DNA from 4 places in the Streptomyces sp. NBC_00829 genome. Region 1 is predicted to be linked to each of the others. Evidence: riboswitches for the same ligand, from Rfam matches in the RefSeq annotation. Region 1 holds a riboswitch; each other region holds the start of a gene.
The links. Region 1 has a riboswitch for cyclic di-AMP ahead of OG293_RS31785 (C40 family peptidase). Riboswitches for the same ligand answer to the same signal wherever they lie in the genome.
Positions count from the first base shown of each region.

Region 2: it holds a riboswitch for cyclic di-AMP, as region 1 does, so the genes downstream of both, OG293_RS02710 (transglycosylase SLT domain-containing protein) here and OG293_RS31785 (C40 family peptidase) in region 1, are expected to answer to the same signal.
Region 3: it holds a riboswitch for cyclic di-AMP, as region 1 does, so the genes downstream of both, OG293_RS04230 (peptidoglycan DD-metalloendopeptidase family protein) here and OG293_RS31785 (C40 family peptidase) in region 1, are expected to answer to the same signal.
Region 4: it holds a riboswitch for cyclic di-AMP, as region 1 does, so the genes downstream of both, OG293_RS18770 (M23 family metallopeptidase) here and OG293_RS31785 (C40 family peptidase) in region 1, are expected to answer to the same signal.

Region 1 is NZ_CP108867.1:7,077,588-7,081,789, forward strand. Features, by position in the region: gene OG293_RS31770 (ATP-binding protein) at 1-49, shown strand, start outside; partial or broken gene OG293_RS31775 (LysR family transcriptional regulator) at 86-995, opposite strand; gene OG293_RS31780 (LysE family translocator) at 1,077-1,706, shown strand; gene OG293_RS31785 (C40 family peptidase) at 1,787-2,263, opposite strand; cyclic di-AMP (ydaO/yuaA leader) riboswitch at 2,267-2,451, opposite strand; partial or broken gene OG293_RS31790 (ATP-dependent Clp protease proteolytic subunit) at 2,957-3,088, opposite strand; partial or broken gene OG293_RS31795 (ABC transporter permease) at 3,073-3,480, opposite strand; partial or broken gene OG293_RS31800 (TetR/AcrR family transcriptional regulator) at 3,438-4,072, shown strand.
Region 2 is NZ_CP108867.1:655,808-660,009, reverse strand. Features, by position in the region: gene OG293_RS02725 (hypothetical protein) at 1-5, shown strand, start outside; gene OG293_RS02720 (hydrogenase maturation protease) at 2-556, shown strand; gene OG293_RS02715 (DUF6893 family small protein) at 567-674, shown strand; gene OG293_RS02710 (transglycosylase SLT domain-containing protein) at 720-1,574, opposite strand; cyclic di-AMP (ydaO/yuaA leader) riboswitch at 1,579-1,741, opposite strand; gene OG293_RS02705 (hydrogenase maturation nickel metallochaperone HypA) at 2,403-2,798, shown strand; gene hypB (hydrogenase nickel incorporation protein HypB) at 2,803-3,567, shown strand; gene hypF (carbamoyltransferase HypF) at 3,564-4,202, shown strand, end outside.
Region 3 is NZ_CP108867.1:1,003,427-1,007,628, forward strand. Features, by position in the region: gene OG293_RS04220 (STM4011 family radical SAM protein) at 1-251, shown strand, start outside; gene OG293_RS04225 (SGNH/GDSL hydrolase family protein) at 274-1,065, opposite strand; gene OG293_RS04230 (peptidoglycan DD-metalloendopeptidase family protein) at 1,235-2,182, opposite strand; cyclic di-AMP (ydaO/yuaA leader) riboswitch at 2,187-2,340, opposite strand; gene OG293_RS04235 (alpha-galactosidase) at 2,746-4,202, opposite strand, start outside.
Region 4 is NZ_CP108867.1:4,268,802-4,273,003, forward strand. Features, by position in the region: gene OG293_RS18755 (LPXTG cell wall anchor domain-containing protein) at 1-559, shown strand, start outside; tRNA gene OG293_RS18760 (tRNA-Met) at 664-737, shown strand; gene OG293_RS18765 (PP2C family protein-serine/threonine phosphatase) at 907-2,058, shown strand; cyclic di-AMP (ydaO/yuaA leader) riboswitch at 2,417-2,572, shown strand; gene OG293_RS18770 (M23 family metallopeptidase) at 2,584-3,612, shown strand; gene OG293_RS18775 (PrsW family intramembrane metalloprotease) at 3,737-4,202, opposite strand, start outside.

The sequences.
Region 1 (4,202 bases):
CAAGACCGTGTGGATCGCCCTGCCGTGGACGGCGCCGGTGCAGAACTGACCGGAAAGCGCGGTGACCCGAGGGGCGGCGGGGCGGTCAGCCACCGGCGCGCCCGAATGCGCCACGCAGCAGAGCCCGCAGGGACTCGGCCGCCGGACCCGACTCCTCACCCCGGTGCGCCACCGAGATCGTCCGTCTGAAGGCCGCCGGTTCCAACTGCCGTACGCCGAGCGGTGTCGCCGCCATCGAGGCCGCCATCTCCGGCACCACCGCCACTCCGAGCCCGGAACTGACCAGCGCGCACACGAGCGCGTAGCCGGGTGACTCGCAGACCACGGCGGGAGTCATCCCGGCCGAGGCCAAGGCGGCCTCGACACCTTTGCGCGACGGATGCGAGGGAGCACTGCTGATCAGAGGCTGCCCTGCGAGATCGGCGACCGGCAGCCGCCCCGAGCCACCCGCGAGCGCATGCCCGGGGGCCGTGACCAGCACCAGCTCCTCCACGAGCAGCGGCTCCAGGAGCACCCCGGGCGGCAGCGGCGCGGGTTCCGCCGGTTCGTACGCATGCGTCAGCGCCAGATCCGCCTCACCGGCCGCCACCGCCACGACCCCGCCCGGCGGTTCGTACTCCGCGACCGCCAGTTCCACGTCCGGGTGCGCCCGGCGAAAGGCGCTCAGCACCGGCGGCAGCAGATGGACGCCCACCGTCGTGAACGTGCCGACACGCAGTCGCCCTCCGGACAGCCCAGCGAGCCGCGCCAGCTCGTGCCGGGCCCGCTCCATCTCGTCGAGCACCCGGCGGGCCCGCGCCGCGAGCAGTTCACCCGCGGCCGTCAGCCGCGCCCCGCGATGATGCCGCACGAGCAGCGTCACTCCCGCCTCGCGCTCCAATTTGGCCAGCTGCTGGGAGCGCGGGCGCGGTGTACCCCAGCCGGGCGGCGGCGCGGGTGATCGAACCGGCCTCCGCGACGGCGACAAGCGCCGCGAGCCGCGTCGGGTCGTACATGACTCCCCTTAAGCATTGCTTTAGGCAGACCCAGAAGATTGCAAGTACACCGTAAAGGCTGAATCGGCCCACGATGGGGCCATGGACGCACAACTGATCGCCTTCCTGGGAGTCGCCGCAGGCATGGTCGCCATGCCGGGCGCGGATTTCACCGTCGTCGTGCGCAATGCGCTCGCCTCGCGGCCGGAGGGTCTGGCCACCGCCGTCGGGGTCGCCGGGGGGCTGCTCGTGCACACAGCCCTGGCGGTCGCGGGACTCGCGGCCGTCCTTGTCGCGGTGCCGGCGCTGTACCGCGCGCTCCAGATCGCGGGCGGCGTCTATGTGCTCTGTCTGGGTGTGCGAGCCGTACGGGCCGCGCTGCGTCCGGCGCCCGTGACGCAGGATCCGCGGGGGGAGGCGGCCGGCGGTGTCGGCCGCGGCCTGCGCCAGGGATTCCTCACCAATGTGCTGAACCCCAAGGCGCCGATCCTCTTCCTCAGCCTGCTCCCGCAGTTCGTGCCGGACGGGGCGTCGGTCCTGCCGCGCACTCTGCTGCTCGCCGCGATCGTCGTCGCGCTGGCCCTGATCTGGTTCCCGGCGGTGGCGCTGCTGGTGGACCGGCTCGGGAACCGGCTGCGTCGGCCGCGCACGACTCGCGCGGTCGAGGGGGTCACGGGCGGGGCGCTGACCGCGCTCGGCGTGACCCTGCTGGCGGCGCCGCTGACGCACTGACGCACCGGGTGCACCACGGGGAGGGCCCGCGCCGACCACCGGTGACGAACGGTGATCGGCGCGTGACCGTCAAGGGCCCGTCAGCGCACCCGGCCGTACCAGACGCGCTTGGTCCAGATCTTCTCCAGCTTCACCCAGGATCCGGTCTTCGGCGAGTGCCAGATCTTGCCTCTGCCGGCGTAGATGCCCACGTGGTAGACGCTGCTGCCGGAGTGGAAGAAGACCAGATCTCCCTGCTGCCGGGAGGACGCCGAGATGTGGCGCGTCTTGTTGTACTGCTGCTGAGCCGTACGCGGGAGCTTCTTGCCCGCCTTCTTGTACGAATACAGCGTCAGCCCCGAGCAGTCGAAACGGGACGGACCCGCCGCGCCGTAGCGGTACGGCGCTCCCTTCTTCGAGGCGGCCACCTTGAGCGCCTTGCCCGCGTGCGTCGTTGCCGCGTGTGCCTCGGAGACGGCGCCGGGCGCCAGCAGCGTGCCGCCGACGGCGGCGAGGGTCAGGGCCGATACGGCTCCTGCCCGGGTCAGCAGAAACGGGACATGAATCTGCGCAGTCATGCGCAACCCTTCGTCAGCCGCCTGTGAAGGGTGACCTGTCGGGTTCGGACGGACGAAGATGCCCGGCCGCGGATGCGGCTTCACCCCGAGGGACGACCGGACTGCCCGGCTGTCCCGTACTGCTTGGGTCCTCCACTCCTGCCGATGCACTTCTGTCGACCAGTCATCCGATGCGGCGGCAGGACTCGGCGTCCGCTCGGACCGCCCCGCCGAGGTGGCGGGGGCTTGTCGTCCCAGGGATCTTGACCCACGGCATGCCGGATTTCCGAACCGAAACGGCGGTTTGTGACCTTTACCACCACTCACCTGTTCGGGTGGACAGGGCCATTTCGGCGACCTGTTCGCGACGCGTAAGGACCCTCGCACCAGCAGTGGAACGGGTTGTTCCGCTCGTTCGGTCGTCGTGGTGCGCAAGTTGTGCGTAGCTGTTGGGTGACCGGCAACTCCACCGAATGAGGGATGGTCATCAGTACACCGATGGCGGTTGACGGAAGGCCGATCGTCCGTCAACTCGGAGCTGCGGGCCGCAGCGTCACCCGATCGGAGCGGCGTTCGCGGTCGAGCAACCTCAGGGAGTTCGGGTGGCAGCGTCGGGCGCTCAGCCGAACCCAGGGAGCGGAGCGAGGCCTTGCGGTTCTTGACCACGTGATCGACCGGGCCGTAGGTCCTGGCGTCCTCGGCGCCGAAGATCGTCTCGCGCTCCAGATCGGCGGCGATCCGCTCCGGAGTCTGACCCGTATGGCGTACGAGCGTGCCGGTCAGCTGCTCCCGCAGCCGCAGCAGCTCCTGTGCGTGGATCTGGGCGAGCACCCGGCCTCGCCCCACCAGGAACCGGTGAGCACGCCGAGCCAGCTGTGGGCCAGGGCGGCCGAGGTGAGGCCGACGAGCGCCGAAGCGCCGATGAGTGTGGTCGCCGCGCGGGCTCCGCGCAGCCCCAGCAGCGTGACCGCGGCTCCCGCCGCGACGCCCGCGAGGGCCCGCGGCAGGATGCTCGACGCCAGCGCGCTGCCGCGCGGATCGCCCGCCGGTGTCGGTACGACGTCCGTCACCTTCACCGCGGTGCCGGCCGGTGCCTGTGCGGTGACCGCCTCCGTGAGCAACTGGGCCACGACCGGGCTGCCGGCCGAAGCGGTCATGAGCCGGGGTCCTTGGTCGCTCACCACGATCGCCCCGTATACGACCCGGTCCTCGATCGCGGTGCCGGCGGCGGCCTCGTCGTAGCGCGGCGCGTGGGGGTGTCGGCGACGGTGCCGCCCGCTGCCTTGCGCGCAATGGCTTCCACGCCACGTCGATGCAGGACATCCTGCGCGAAGCGGGCCTCTCTGCCGGTGCCGTGTACCGCTACTTCCGAAGGAGGAGCTGATCGCGGCCATCGCCGGGGAGGCCTTCGTCGGGATCTGAGCGGCTTTCGACGAAGCCGCCCGGTCCACTCCGCCGCCCATGCCGGACGCCCTCCTCGGCCGTGTCCTGCGCGGCATGCTGGCCGAGCAGGTTCCCGGCGGCGACAAGCAGGCCTTCGCCCGGCTCATCGATCAGGTGTGGACCGAGACGCTGCGCAGCGAGGAGCTCGCCGCCACGCTTGCCGAGGGGTACGCCGGTCGGCGCTCGGCCTGGGCGGAGCTGGTCGAGGCGTACCGCGCGGGCGGCCTGATGGACGCCGACGTACCCGCCGACCATGTGGCCCGCACGCTCATCGCCACCGCCCAGGGGTTCGTCGCGCAGCAGGCGCTCTTCGGTGACACGCAGGCCGAGGCCATCGAGGACGGGCTGGGGGGACTGATGTCCATGGGGCGGGCGAAGATCAGTTAACGCGCCGGAAAAACTCTCCGCCTAACGTTCAGTCCCCCGCCGGGAGAAACCCGTGGTGCGGTGAACGCCGTGCTCACGTGGGTTGACGTCCCGCTGCACCCGGGCGGGTCCGGGTCGGACGACTGTGAGG
Region 2 (4,202 bases), 6.4 Mb from region 1:
CATGAACGCGAGGAGCGCCACCCGGCCCGGTCGGCGGGTCCTGGTCGCCGGGGTGGGGAACATCTTCCTCGGCGATGACGGCTTCGGCGTCGAGACCGTACGCAGGCTCGCGGCCGAGCGGCTGCCCGAGGGCGTGGAGACCGCGGACATCGGCGTACGGGGGGTGCACCTGGCGTACCAGCTGCTCGACGGCTACGACACCGTCGTCCTGGTCGATGCCACGGAGCGCGGCCAGGAGCCCGGCACGTTGTATCTCATCGAACCCGACGCGCCCGGTGCCGTCGAGCCCCGGAACGCCCAGCTCGACGGCCACAAGATGTCACCCGACGCGGTGCTGGCCCTGCTGGGGACGCTCTGCGCCGGGACCGGCGCGCGCCCGCCGGGGCGCACGCTGGTCCTGGGCTGCGAACCCGCCTCCGTTGAGGAGGGCATCGGCCTCAGCCCGTCCGTGGCCGCCGCGGTTCCGGAGGCCGTACGGATGATCATGGGCCTGCTGCGGGACGGCGAACAGAAGACGTCCGCGTCACCGCCTGAGGCCGCCAAGGCCGCACAGTGAGGAGCACAGCATGAAGAAGACCATCATCGGCGGCGCGGCCGCCGCGGCCGCTCTGGCCGCCGTCGTCAAGCAGGTCCTGCCGGACCTCAGGCGCTATCTGCGCATGCGCAGGATGTGACGCCAGTGACGGGACGAGACGGCCCGAGCGGGTCTGCCGGGACGATCAGTAGGCGCCGTTCACGTTGTCGATCGAGCCGTACTTGTCGGCCGCGTAGTTGCAGGCGGCGGTGATGTTGGCGACCGGGTCGTAGCTGTCCATCGACGTGCCGGGCACGTGGTAGGCGAGGAACGTGGGGTCGATGACCTGGAGGAGTCCCTTGGACGGCGTTCCGGCCGCGGCGTTGGAGTCCCAGTTGTTGATGGCCAGCGGGTTGCCCGAGGACTCGCGCATCACGTTGCGGTGGATGCCCTCGTAGGTGCCGGGGATGCCGTGCTTGGCCATGACGTCCAGCGACTCCTTGATCCAGCCGTCCAGATCGTTGGTGTAGGTCTTGGCCTTGGCGGGCTTCGCGGCGGTCTTGGCGGGCTTCGCGGCGGTCTTGGCGGGCTTCGCGGCAGCGGTGGTCTTGGCGGACAGGGCGGTCGTCCGCGCGGAACGGTTGGCCCGCTCCGGCGCGGAGGACGCGCGGGCGCCCGTTGCGGCCTTCTTGCCGATCGTCAGCTTGAGGCCGGGGTGAATCAGCGACGGGTTGTCGCCCACGGCCTGCCGGTTGTCCTGGTAGAGCCGCTTCCAGCCGCCGTTGAGCGCGTGGTCCGACGCGATCTTGGAGAGGGAGTCGCCCGTGATGACGGAATAGATCGTCGGTCCGGCCTTCTTCGTGACGACCGGAGTCGCGGGGGCGACAGCCGGCGCCACGGCCTTCACCGCGACGGCGGAGTGCGCGACCGGCTGCACCGCGGAGGCTGTGGTCGCGCCGATCACCGGGAGGGCGAGCGCGGCGCCGCCCGCTCCGGCTGCCATGAAACAACGGGTGAGGGGGCTGGACTTGGGACGGCGGTGCTTGCCCTTTGCAGGCATGACGAATTCCTCTCCGTCGCCTGCGAGGTGAGCTGTCGGGTTCGGGCTGGAGATGCCCGGTCGCACTGGAATGCGACTTCACCCCAAGCCGTTCCGGATTCCGGATCGGCGGCTTACCTGGGTCCCCCGCTCCTGCCGCACGTGAGTGGGTTCGGTTTACCGGACGGCGGCAGGATTCGGCGGTCCGTCCGGGATTGACGGTGACGTTAAGCGAGAGGGACTCGATGGAACAAGTCCCGAATTCACCACTGCAATGGGGCATGTGGATTCTGGCGGGAGAAATTGCGTGATCCAATTCGAGCGGATAACTCAACTTTCTTTCTGCGGTACGGGTCTGGGCGTGGCCGATGTTTCTCGCGTGACCTTGGAGACGTGACTCATGTCACGGGATATGACGTGTGGTGATCTGTTCCGCGGCACTGCGAAATAGCATGACAAGTCGTGCGAGTTCCCCCAATATGGATGCCGGGTGCAATGTTGAGCAAAAGCTCATTCCGGACACTTTGAACCCCGCTGTTTGTCCGGTCTCGGATATTCGACTCCCATATTTCGCCTATACTCCTTTAGCGCCGCTTATCGGTAGGATCTGCCCGTTTGAGGTGCAATCGCGTCCCCTCGGGCGGCACGCGACGTGATGTGGCCACGGCCCCGGCCGCGCACTCCGCTCCCTGCGATGTCCCCGGCTGCACCGAACGGTGTACGCGGCCCCACGGCGTCGGCGTGCCGGTCTCCCGGCCACGGGGTACCTGCCTGTAATGGTCCCGAGCGGGCCCCGGCCGCACCCGGCCAGGGCGGTCGACAGCTCGGCCTGTGCCAGGACGGAGACCGATGCACGAGATGTCCATCGCGCTGGCCGTGGTCGGTCAGGTGGAGCAGGCGGCGGCCGAAGCGGGCGATGTCACCGCGGTGACGTCCGTACGGCTCCAGGTAGGCGAACTGGCCGGAGTCGTGCCCGACGCGCTGTCCTTCTGCTTCGAACTGGCCTGCGCCGGCACTGTTCTTGAGGGTGCCGAACTGGTCACCGAATCCGTGCCCGGCCGCGCCCGCTGTGCCCCATGCGCTGATGAATGGGCAGTCGGCATGCCCCCGCAGCTGTGCTGCCCGGGGTGCGGAGAGGCGACCGCCGAACTGCTCGCCGGCCGCGAGCTGCAGATCGTCAGCGTGCACTGGGAGGACGGCCAGCCGCACGCCTGCACCCGTGAAACCGTCTCCGAGGAGTGCTGAAGCAATGTGCCGTGAGGTCGATCTGCACCAGGCCGTACTCGCCAAGAACGACGCGACAGCGGCCACTTTGCGCGCCGAACTCGCCGCCCGTGGGACCACCGTGGTCAATCTGCTCTCCAGTCCCGGCAGCGGCAAGACGGCACTGCTCGAGGCCGAACTGCTGCTCGCCCGGGATCGGGGAGTACCGGTCGCGGCCCTCACGGCCGATCTGGCCACCGAGAACGACGCAATGCGGTTGGCCCGTTCCGGAGTTCCGGTCAAGCAGGTACTGACCGACGGCCTCTGCCATTTGGAGGCCGGAATGCTGAGTCGGCACATCGACGGATGGCTCCCCGATGCCACCCGACTGCTGTTCGTGGAGAACGTGGGCAACCTCGTCTGCCCGGCCTCCTACGATCTCGGGGAATCCTTGCGAGTTGTCCTCGCATCGGTGACGGAGGGCGAGGACAAACCCCTGAAGTACCCCACCGCCTTTGGCCTTGCGCAACTGGTCGTGATCACCAAGACCGATATCGCGGAAGCCGTGGAATTCGACGAAGCCGCTTTTCGTGCGCATGTCGAACAGGTCAATCCGGGTGTGGAAGTGCTGCTGACGTCGGCGCGTGGCGGGACGGGGATCGGGGCTCTGCTGGACCGGGCCGTGGCTACGGCCGACGGCGGGGTGACGCACGCACCCGTCATGGCCCGCCAGGAGCACATCCATCGACACGAACACGGCACGCACTCCCACACGGCGGGCTCGGGCGCCCTGGCGCAGTCGGGCTCGTGACCGGTACGCAGCCGGGCGCCACCGTCGTCGACCGGACGGTCGGGCGCAGGCGGGTCACTGTCCGGGGTGTCGTCCAGGGCGTCGGGTTCCGGCCCTTCGTCTACGCGCTGGCCACCCGGCTGGACCTCGTCGGACATGTGACCAACACGGCTGAGGGTGTTGTCGCGGAAGTCGAAGGACCACCCAGGGCCCTGAAGTCGTTCTGCGACCGGATCTCGGCCGAGGCGCCACCGCTCGCCCGCGTGGAATCCGTCGACCACGAGGACGTACCCCCGGCAGGGGGACACGGATTCACCATCGCCGCCTCCCGTAGCGGCGGGCCCGCGCGCACGTTGGTCTCCCCGGACATGGCCACCTGCGCCGCCTGTCTGGCAGAACTGGCCGACCCGTCCGACCGGCGCCACCGGCACCCCTTCATCACCTGTACGCACTGCGGCCCGCGCTTCACCATCGTCACCGGCCTGCCGTACGACCGGTCCCACACCACCATGGCCGACTTCGCGATGTGCGCGGACTGCGCCCGGGAGTACACCGATCCGGCCGACCGCCGCTTTCACGCGCAGCCCGTTGCCTGCCACGACTGCGGCCCGCGCTTGCGTCTGCTGACGCCTCGGCCGGGCACCGGCGGCCGGCCC
Region 3 (4,202 bases), 6.1 Mb from region 1:
CGGTCGTCTCGGTGGACGGCGACGGCACGGTGCGCCGCTGCCACTTCGTTCCCGACGAGCTGGGCAGCCTCTACGACGGCTCCTACCGGCGCGCGTTGCGCCCCCGCGCCTGCCCGCTGGCCGTCTGCGACTGTCATATCGGCTACGTGCATCTGGACTCATTGCCGCTGTACGACGTGTTCGCCGGCGGAGTGCTGGAACGGATACCGGCCCAGCACGGAGCCGGCCTGCGACTGCCCGGCGGGCGGTAGCCGGCCCCACCCTGGCGAACGGTCAAAGTGGCAGCAGATCCGGGCGCTTGGCCTCGACATGGTCCCCGGAGCTCTCGCCGCGCAGCCGTCGGCCGATCCACGGCACCAGGTGTTCGCGCGCCCAGTGGATGTTGTCCCGGCGCACTTCGAGCGACCCGCGGGGCGGCAGCGGCGGCCACGGCTGATCGGGGTCGGCGGGCACCTCGATGCCGAGGACCTGGGCGGCGCGCAGCGCGACCCGGGTGTGCCCCTCGGGCGAGAGGTGGAGCCGGTCGCCGTCCCAGGCCCGCCTGTCCTGGACGGACTTGAGCGACCACAGGTCGAGAACGGGGCAGTCGTAGCGGTCGGCGATGGCGCGTACGTGAGCGGTGTACGTGGCGATCTTGCCGCGGAGGTGGCGCAGCACCGGGACTCCGCGGGTGTCGAAGCCGGTGGTCACCATGACCGTGCCGACAGCGCCCGCGAGGTCGGCGACGGCCCGCTCGAACCGCTCGGCGACATCGTCCGGGTCGGTGCCGGGGCGGATGATGTCATTGCCGCCCGCGCAGAACGTCACCAGATCCGGGGCGAGTTCCCTGGCCCTCGACACCTGCTCGTCGACGATCTGGTCGAGGAGCCGGCCGCGGACGGCGAGATTGGCGTACCTGAAGGCGTGTTCGGGCATCCGGTCGTCGAGCAGGACCGCGAACCGGTCGGCCCATCCGACGTACATCCCGTCGGGTCCCGGGTCTCCGACGCCCTCGGTGAAGCTGTCGCCGATCGCCGCGTACGACCCGAATACGCCGCTCGTCCTTGTTCTCGAATCGTCTGCCACGCGACCATATCTTTCCCTTACGGGTGTGACCTACGCGACCGTAAGGAGGGGTTGACGAGGGGTGATCTATGACACCGGTCAAGATTCACCCAACGCGGAATACGCCGAGTCCCCCCGCGCCGCGGGTGCGGCACGGGGGGACGAGGTGTGGTGCGGGTCGCCAGGTGGCTCAGATGGTGACGCCGTGCTGGCGAAGGTAGGCCAGCGGGTCGATGTCGGAGCCGTAGCCCGGGCCGGTGCGGATCTCGAAGTGCAGGTGCGGACCAGTGGAGTTGCCGGTGGTGCCGGAGAGGCCGATCTGCTGGCCGCCGCTCACGCTCTGGCCGGAGGAGACGGCGAGCGAGGAGAGGTGGGCGTACTGCGAATAGGTGCCGTCGCCGTGCTGGATGACGACCTCGTTGCCGTACGCGCCGCCCCAGCCCGCGGAGACGACGGTGCCCGGGCCGACGGCCTTGACCGGCGTGCCGGAAGCAGCCGCGAAGTCGACGCCGGTGTGGTAGCCGCTGGACCACATGGCGCCGGCCAGGTGGTACGGGGTGATGACGGACGGGCTGTCCACGGGAGTGGTGAAGCCGGAGCCGCTGGTCTTGGCCGGGCTCTTCGCCGCGGTGTCGGAGGCGGGCTGCGCCGTGGTCTTCTCGGCCGCGTCCGAGCCCGTGCCGGAGGAGCCGGTGGAGGCCGGGCGGTCGCGCTTCTCCTTGCGAGGCTGCGACTCCTCGTGCGTCTTCGCCTTCGACTTCGCGCCCAGGGTGAGCTTGAGGCCCGGGTGGATCAGCGACGGGTTCTCACCGACCTGCCGGCGATTGTCCTCGTACAGCTTGTGCCAGCCGCCGGGGACGTGGCGCTCGGCGGCGATCTTCGAGAGACAGTCGCCGGCGACGACGGTGTACGTGGCGGGGCCGGCGGCAGGCCTCTGCGCGGTCTTCTGCGCGACCGGGGCGGCTGCGGCGGTCACGGCCGTGTGCGGCGTCGTGGCGGGGGCCGTCTTGCCCGCGGCGTGGGCGCCGGTGGCAACCGTGAGCGGCAGCGCGATGGCGGCGCCACCCGTGCCGGCGGCGACGAGGCCGCGCGTGATCGGGCTGGTCCTGGGACGGCGATGCTTACCCTTTGCGGGCATGGCGCTTTCCTCTCCGGCGCCGGCGAGGTGAGCTGTCGGGTTCGGGCTGGAGATGCCCGGCCGCGCTGTGCGCGACTTGACCCCTAGCCGTCCGGAGGTCCGGATTCGGCGTACTACCTGGGTCCCCCGCTCCTGCCACGCGTGGGTGGGTTCGAATTCCGGTCGGCGGCAGGATTAGGCGGTCCGTCCGGATTGACCGTGAACGTAAACGAGTGGAGCCGAATGGAACAAGCCGCCGCATTTTCCGATCATTGTTTGCCGGGAAATCGCCGGAGAATTCCCGTTACGCTCCGTGAATTAATGATCTTCCCGCGCCCGCAGGGCAAAGGAATTCGCGGCGGCGCCCCCGCCACGCACCGTCACGGATGAGATCCTGCTCACGAGCCGCGCGCCGCCCTCATTACAGACGGGGCACGCCATACTTAATCGCTCAATTCGGACAGAACAGTCATTCAATGACTATCGACCGAATAGTCTCGTTCACCGCCTAAGCGCTCACAATGCCGATGGAATTCCGCGGAGCCGGGCTGCCCATTTCGACCATTTCATCCCTTAGGGGCAGATCAGTGGCGGCGCAACCGGATCACCGTCGCGTCCATGTCGCCCTTCAGCCCGGTGTGCAGTCCGTGATGCAGCAGGACGGATCCGCGGTGCAGCGCGCCGGTGTCCAGGTCCTCGTAGGCCGCCGCGGAGTCGATACCGCGCAGCCGGAGCCGCGGCGGCTGCTCTCCGTAGTGCTGCGCCTGAAGCCAGGCGAGGACGACTGATTCATCGCCCTTGACGTACTGCACAGCGCTGAGCCCGCCCTCGGGCGCCCGCAGCCGGTACAGCTCGCCGTGCTGCACCAGCGGCCTGATCTTCTTGTAGAGCTCCACCCAGACACGGGCCTCGGCGAGCTCCTCCTCGGTCCACTCGGTGAGGTCGCCGCCGACCCCCAGGACACCGGCCATGGCGCTGACAAACCGGAAACGAAGCGTGCTGAACCTGCCGTTGAGCTGGACATTCGGACTGTCGGTGACCCACGCGGCCATGACCCTCGCGGGATGCAGCTGGGTGAAGCCGTGCTGGATGGCAAGCCGGTCCAGCGGGTCGGTGTTGTCGGAGGTCCACACCTGGTCGGTACGGGAGAGGATGCCGAGGTCGATCCGGCCACCGCCGCCCGAGCAGGACTCGAAGGCGACGGAGGGGTGCGCGGCCCGCAGCCGGTCGAGCAGTGCGTACAGCGCGTGCACATGCTCGACCCACAGCTTCTGGGGATAGTCCTCCCCCGGCCATCCGGCATCCGTGAAACAGCGGTTGAAGTCCCATTTCACATAGTCGACGGGCGTGCTACTCAGTAGGCCGTCCAACTGCCCCCAGAGGTATTCCTGCACGTCCTCGCGCGCGAGGTTGAGCACCAGCTGATTGCGGAATTCGATCCTGGCGCGTCCGGGGTGGTGCTGCACCCAGTCGGGGTGCGCGCGGTAGAGATCGCTGTCCGCATTGACCATTTCCGGTTCGACCCAGATACCGAACTGCATACCCAGCCCGTGCACTTCGTCGGCGAGCGGCCCCAGGCCGTCCGGAAAGCGCTCGGGATTGGGGGTCCAGTCGCCGAGTCCGGCCCGGTCGCTGGTGCGCTGCCCGAACCAGGCGTCATCGACGACGAACAGCTCGACGCCCATGGCCGCCGCCCTGCGCGCGAGAGCCCGCTGCTGCTTCTCGGAGATGTCGAAGCCGGTGGCCTCCCAGGAGTTGTAGAGGACGGGCCGCTCGGCCGCCGCGTCCGGTACGACGTGCGCCAGCTGCCAGGCGTGCCAGGCGCGGCTGGCCCCGCCGAATCCCTTGTCGCTCCACAGCCCGGCGAAGACGGGCGAGGTGTACGACTGTCCCGGTGCGAGTCGCAGCAGCCCGGAGTCGTCGTGGCCGACTCCGCCGGTGATCTGCACCACGCCGTCGGGCAGCTGCTGTACGGAGATCCGCCAGGACCCCGACCAGCCGAGCGCGCAGCCGTAGACCTCGCCCCGCTCCTCCGTGGCCC
Region 4 (4,202 bases), 2.8 Mb from region 1:
GGAGGTCGAGCAGGGCCCCGACGACACGCAGGCCGTCCCCCAGCTCGTGGTCGAGGAGCTCGCGGCCGACGGCAGCTACATCAGGGCCACCCGGATCGACGGCCAGAACAAGTGGCAGCTGTCGGACATCGGCAAGAACTTCATCATGCACCGCACCACCCTCCGGGTGAGCGTGGTCGACTTCAAGGGCGTCCAGAAGCCGCTCAAGGTGAAGCTGCACGCGTCGAGCTCGCTCGCCGAGGGCAACAAGACGCCGTTCCTGGGCGCGGACGGCGCGATCACCATCGCCCCCGAGCGCGGCACCACCACGCCGGGCGGAAAGCCGTCGGCGACCCCGTCCGCCACGCCGTCGCCCACCGCCTCGGCGTCCGCGTCCCCCACTCCGTCCGCCACGGCCACGGCCACGGCCACGGCGACGACCGGCGCGAACACCCCCGTCACCACCACCGGTGCGCTCGCCTCCACGGGCTCCTCCGACACCACCTGGTACGCGGCCCTCGCCGCCGCCCTGATCGGTGCCGGCGGCGTGCTCACCGCACTGCGTCTGCGCCGCCGCTGAGGCCGTGGGCGCCCGTCAGGGCGCCCGTATCGGTGCGAATTTCCGAAGTCCCGCGGTAAATGGATTTGATCTTGCTCCGGATGGCGTAAGGTTGTGTTCACCGACGCGGGGTGGAGCAGCTCGGTAGCTCGCTGGGCTCATAACCCAGAGGTCGCAGGTTCAAATCCTGTCCCCGCTACTGAAGGCAGTGGCCCGGCACTCGACACGAGTGCCGGGCCACTGTCGTATCCGCCCCCGGCTGCTCGCCCGGTTGGCGGACAGCGAGTCGCAGCCCGGTGCCGCTGCGTCCAGCCTGAGAGGGGCGCGGTACCGTCCGCAGCCGTGGCGGACCGGGCAGGAGAGCACCCGTGGCGAACCGAGAGCAGGGCGGCGCCGACACCGCTCAGCGGTTCGTGCGTGCGCTGCCCGCGCTGATGATCGTCGGTGGCTGGATCTTCGACCTCGTGAGCCCGCCCCGGTTCACCGCGGTCCCGCTCTTCGCCGCAGCGCCGCTGATCGCGGCCCCGATCTTCACCTGGGTCGGCACCCTGCTGACCGGGATCGCTGCGGTCCTGGGCGTGACCGGGCTGCATTTCTACAACCGCAACGCCTCGGACATCACCACCTTCACCGAGGTGACGACCGTGATCACGGTCTCGGGGCTCGCGCTGCTGATCAACCGGGTGGTACGGCGCAGCAGCGCCCGTCTGGCGTCCGCCCGGGTGATCGCGGAGACCGCCCAGCGGGCCGTACTGCCCACGCCCGCCGACCGGATCGCCGGGCTGCGGATCGCCGCGCGGTACGAGGCCGCCCAGGCCGACGCCTTCATCGGCGGTGACCTCTTCGCCGTACAGGACACGCCGCACGGCGTGCGGCTGGTGGTCGGGGACGTACGGGGCAAGGGGATGGAGGCGGTCGAGACGGTGGCCGTGGTGATCGGGGCGTTCCGGGAGGCCGCCGAGCAGGAGAGCTCGCTCGAAGGGGTGGCCGTTCGCCTGGAGCGGGCGCTGAGACGCGAGGGCTCGCGCCGGAGCGGTCTGGACGCCGTCGAGGGGTTCACCACGGCCGTGCTCGCCGAGATCCCGCGTGACGCGGGCGTGGTGCGTGTGGTCAACCGGGGGCATCCGGAGCCGTTGCTGATGTACGCCGACGGGGACCTGGACAGCCTGGAGCCGACCGAGCCCGCGCTGCCGCTGGGGATGGGCGACGTGGGGGGATGGCCGGACCGGGCGGAGACGCACCCGATGCCCTTCGGGGCCACGCTGCTCCTCTACACGGACGGGCTGTCCGAGGCGCGCGACGCGGAGGGCGTCTTCTACGTCCCCGCCGAGCGGCTGGCCGGGCGGCTCTTTCCCGGGCCGGAGGAGCTTCTGGATGCGCTGGTCGGCGATGTACGGCGGTATACGGGCGGCAGGACCACGGACGACATGGCACTCCTCGCGGTCAGCCGGCCGGCGGACGGGCAGCCGGACCGGCGCAGGACCGTTCCGGTGGTCAAGCGCGGTCCGGGCAGCCGCTGATGGCGGCGGACGCCGGCGGTACCCGGGCACTCGGGATCGCGGGCATCGGGGACCGTGGGCATTTTTGGGCGCGGGCATCGGGGACCGTGGGCATCCGGGGTCACAGGCGACAGGCGCTGCGGGCACTCGGCACCGTGGGTGATCGAGGGATGCCCCTCCGCATAACATGTGATGCACCGTCAGCCGAGGGGGCGGGCCCGAGTGCCGATCAAGTCGCCCGAGTCCGGCTGCTTGTGTCCTGGTAAGTCCCGGGCAAGGTAGTTAAACGATCACCCGGAACAGCTTGGAATCGGACCCCGGTGTCTATTAACGTTCGATAACGCAGCGCGGTCGTCCCAGTCGTCGCAAGAGGCGGCACCGTGCGCACGCGCCGAATTCCGCAAGGGAACCGGGGAACCATCAATTGGGGTGAATCGGGTATCTTTTGCCGCTCTTTTCGCGGCTGAAGCGCCCGTAGGAGACCTTCCTGCTCCGAACCCGTCAGCTAACCCGGTAGGCGAGAAGGAAGGAAAGGAGCACGCCTCCGTGGCGTCCAACACACCTGCCCCCGCATCACCCTTCGAAACTGATGTCTTCGGCGACGAGACGCCGGAGCGGGCGTGGGAGGAATGGAACCCCACCGAGGACTCCGTCCGACCGGTGCGCGGTCGGCACCGCGTCATGAAGCAGCGCGGCGGACTCGCCCGCAGTTCCACGGTGCTCGGTGTCGGCGTGATCGCCGCGGTCGGCGCGGGCGGCATGGCCACCGCGCAGAACAAGCCGCCGGTCTCCATATCGCTCCCCGACTCCATCGCGGACAACCTTCCCGACGCCAAGTCCCTGCCCGGTGTCGGTTCTTTCATGTCCGACGACAAGGAAGCGGACACCGGTGACACGGGCCCGCTGACCACGATGAGCATCGCCACCGACTCCCGGGCCGGTACGCAGGACGCGAGCGGCGCCGGTGAGGCGCTGCGCGCCCGCATCCTCCAGCAGGCCGAGCAGCAGCAGAGCGAGGCGGAGGCCGAGGCCAAGGCCGCCGCGGAGAAGCTTGCCGCCGAGAAGGCCGCTGCGGAGGCGGCCAAGCAGCAGACGGCGGCCGAGGCCGCGAAGAAGAAGGCCGAGGCGGAGGCGGCGGCCAAGGCGGAGGCCGCGCGACTGGCCGAGCTCGCGAAGAGCTACGCCCTGCCCACCTCCTCGTACACCATCACCTCCACCTTCGGCGAGGCCGGCTCCATGTGGTCCTCGGGCTACCACACGGGTCTGGACTTCGCGGCCCCCAGCGGTACCCCGGTCAAGGCCGTCCACAGCGGCACGGTCAAGTCGGCGGGCTGGTCCGGCTCCTACGGCTACCGCACGGTGCTGGAGCTCGACGACGGTACGGAGGTCTGGTACTGCCACCAGTCCTCGATGTCGGTGAGCGTCGGCCAGAAGGTGTCGACGGGCGAGACGATCGGCCGCGTCGGCGCGACCGGCAACGTGACGGGCCCGCATCTGCACCTGGAGGTCCACACTCCGGGCGGAAGCGGTGTCGACCCGATGACCTGGCTGCGGGACAAGGGCCTGACTGTCTGAGGCCTCCGTCCGGGGCGTCACCGATGCCTTGGACACGGCCCGGCGGCCCGATCCGCAGGAGCGGGCCCGGGGCGAGTGACACGACCCCGGGGCGAGTGACACCCCGGGGGCGAGCGGTACCGGTCTAGGACGAGCGGTACGGGTTGTAGCCGCCGTAGTCGCGGTAGGGCGGCGGGGTCCACGCACGTCCCGTGGCCCGGGCCGCGTAGGTCAGCGCAGGACCGGCGACGTCCTTGCGCTGCCACAGATGGTGGAGCAGCTCCTGCTCGCGCGCCACGAAGTCGGGGCCGACCGTGCCCCGGTGGGCCCTGTGGCGCAGAAACGCCAGGGTCGTCGCGAACCGCTCGTACTCCGAGACGGCATGAGCGGCGGCCGGGCCCTGGGCGCGGCGCGCGAAGTCACGGGCCATGGTGCGCGCCTGCATCGAGGACAGCGCGTGCGGTTCGTCGGACGTCAGCCAGCCGGCCGCGGCATACGCCCGCAACTGGGTTGATATCGTGCGCAGTTCGCGCTGCCGGCTCCAGATCGCGAGCCAGATCAGCAGCCCGAAGACGGGGACCATGAACGCGCCGTACACGGCATAGAAGCCG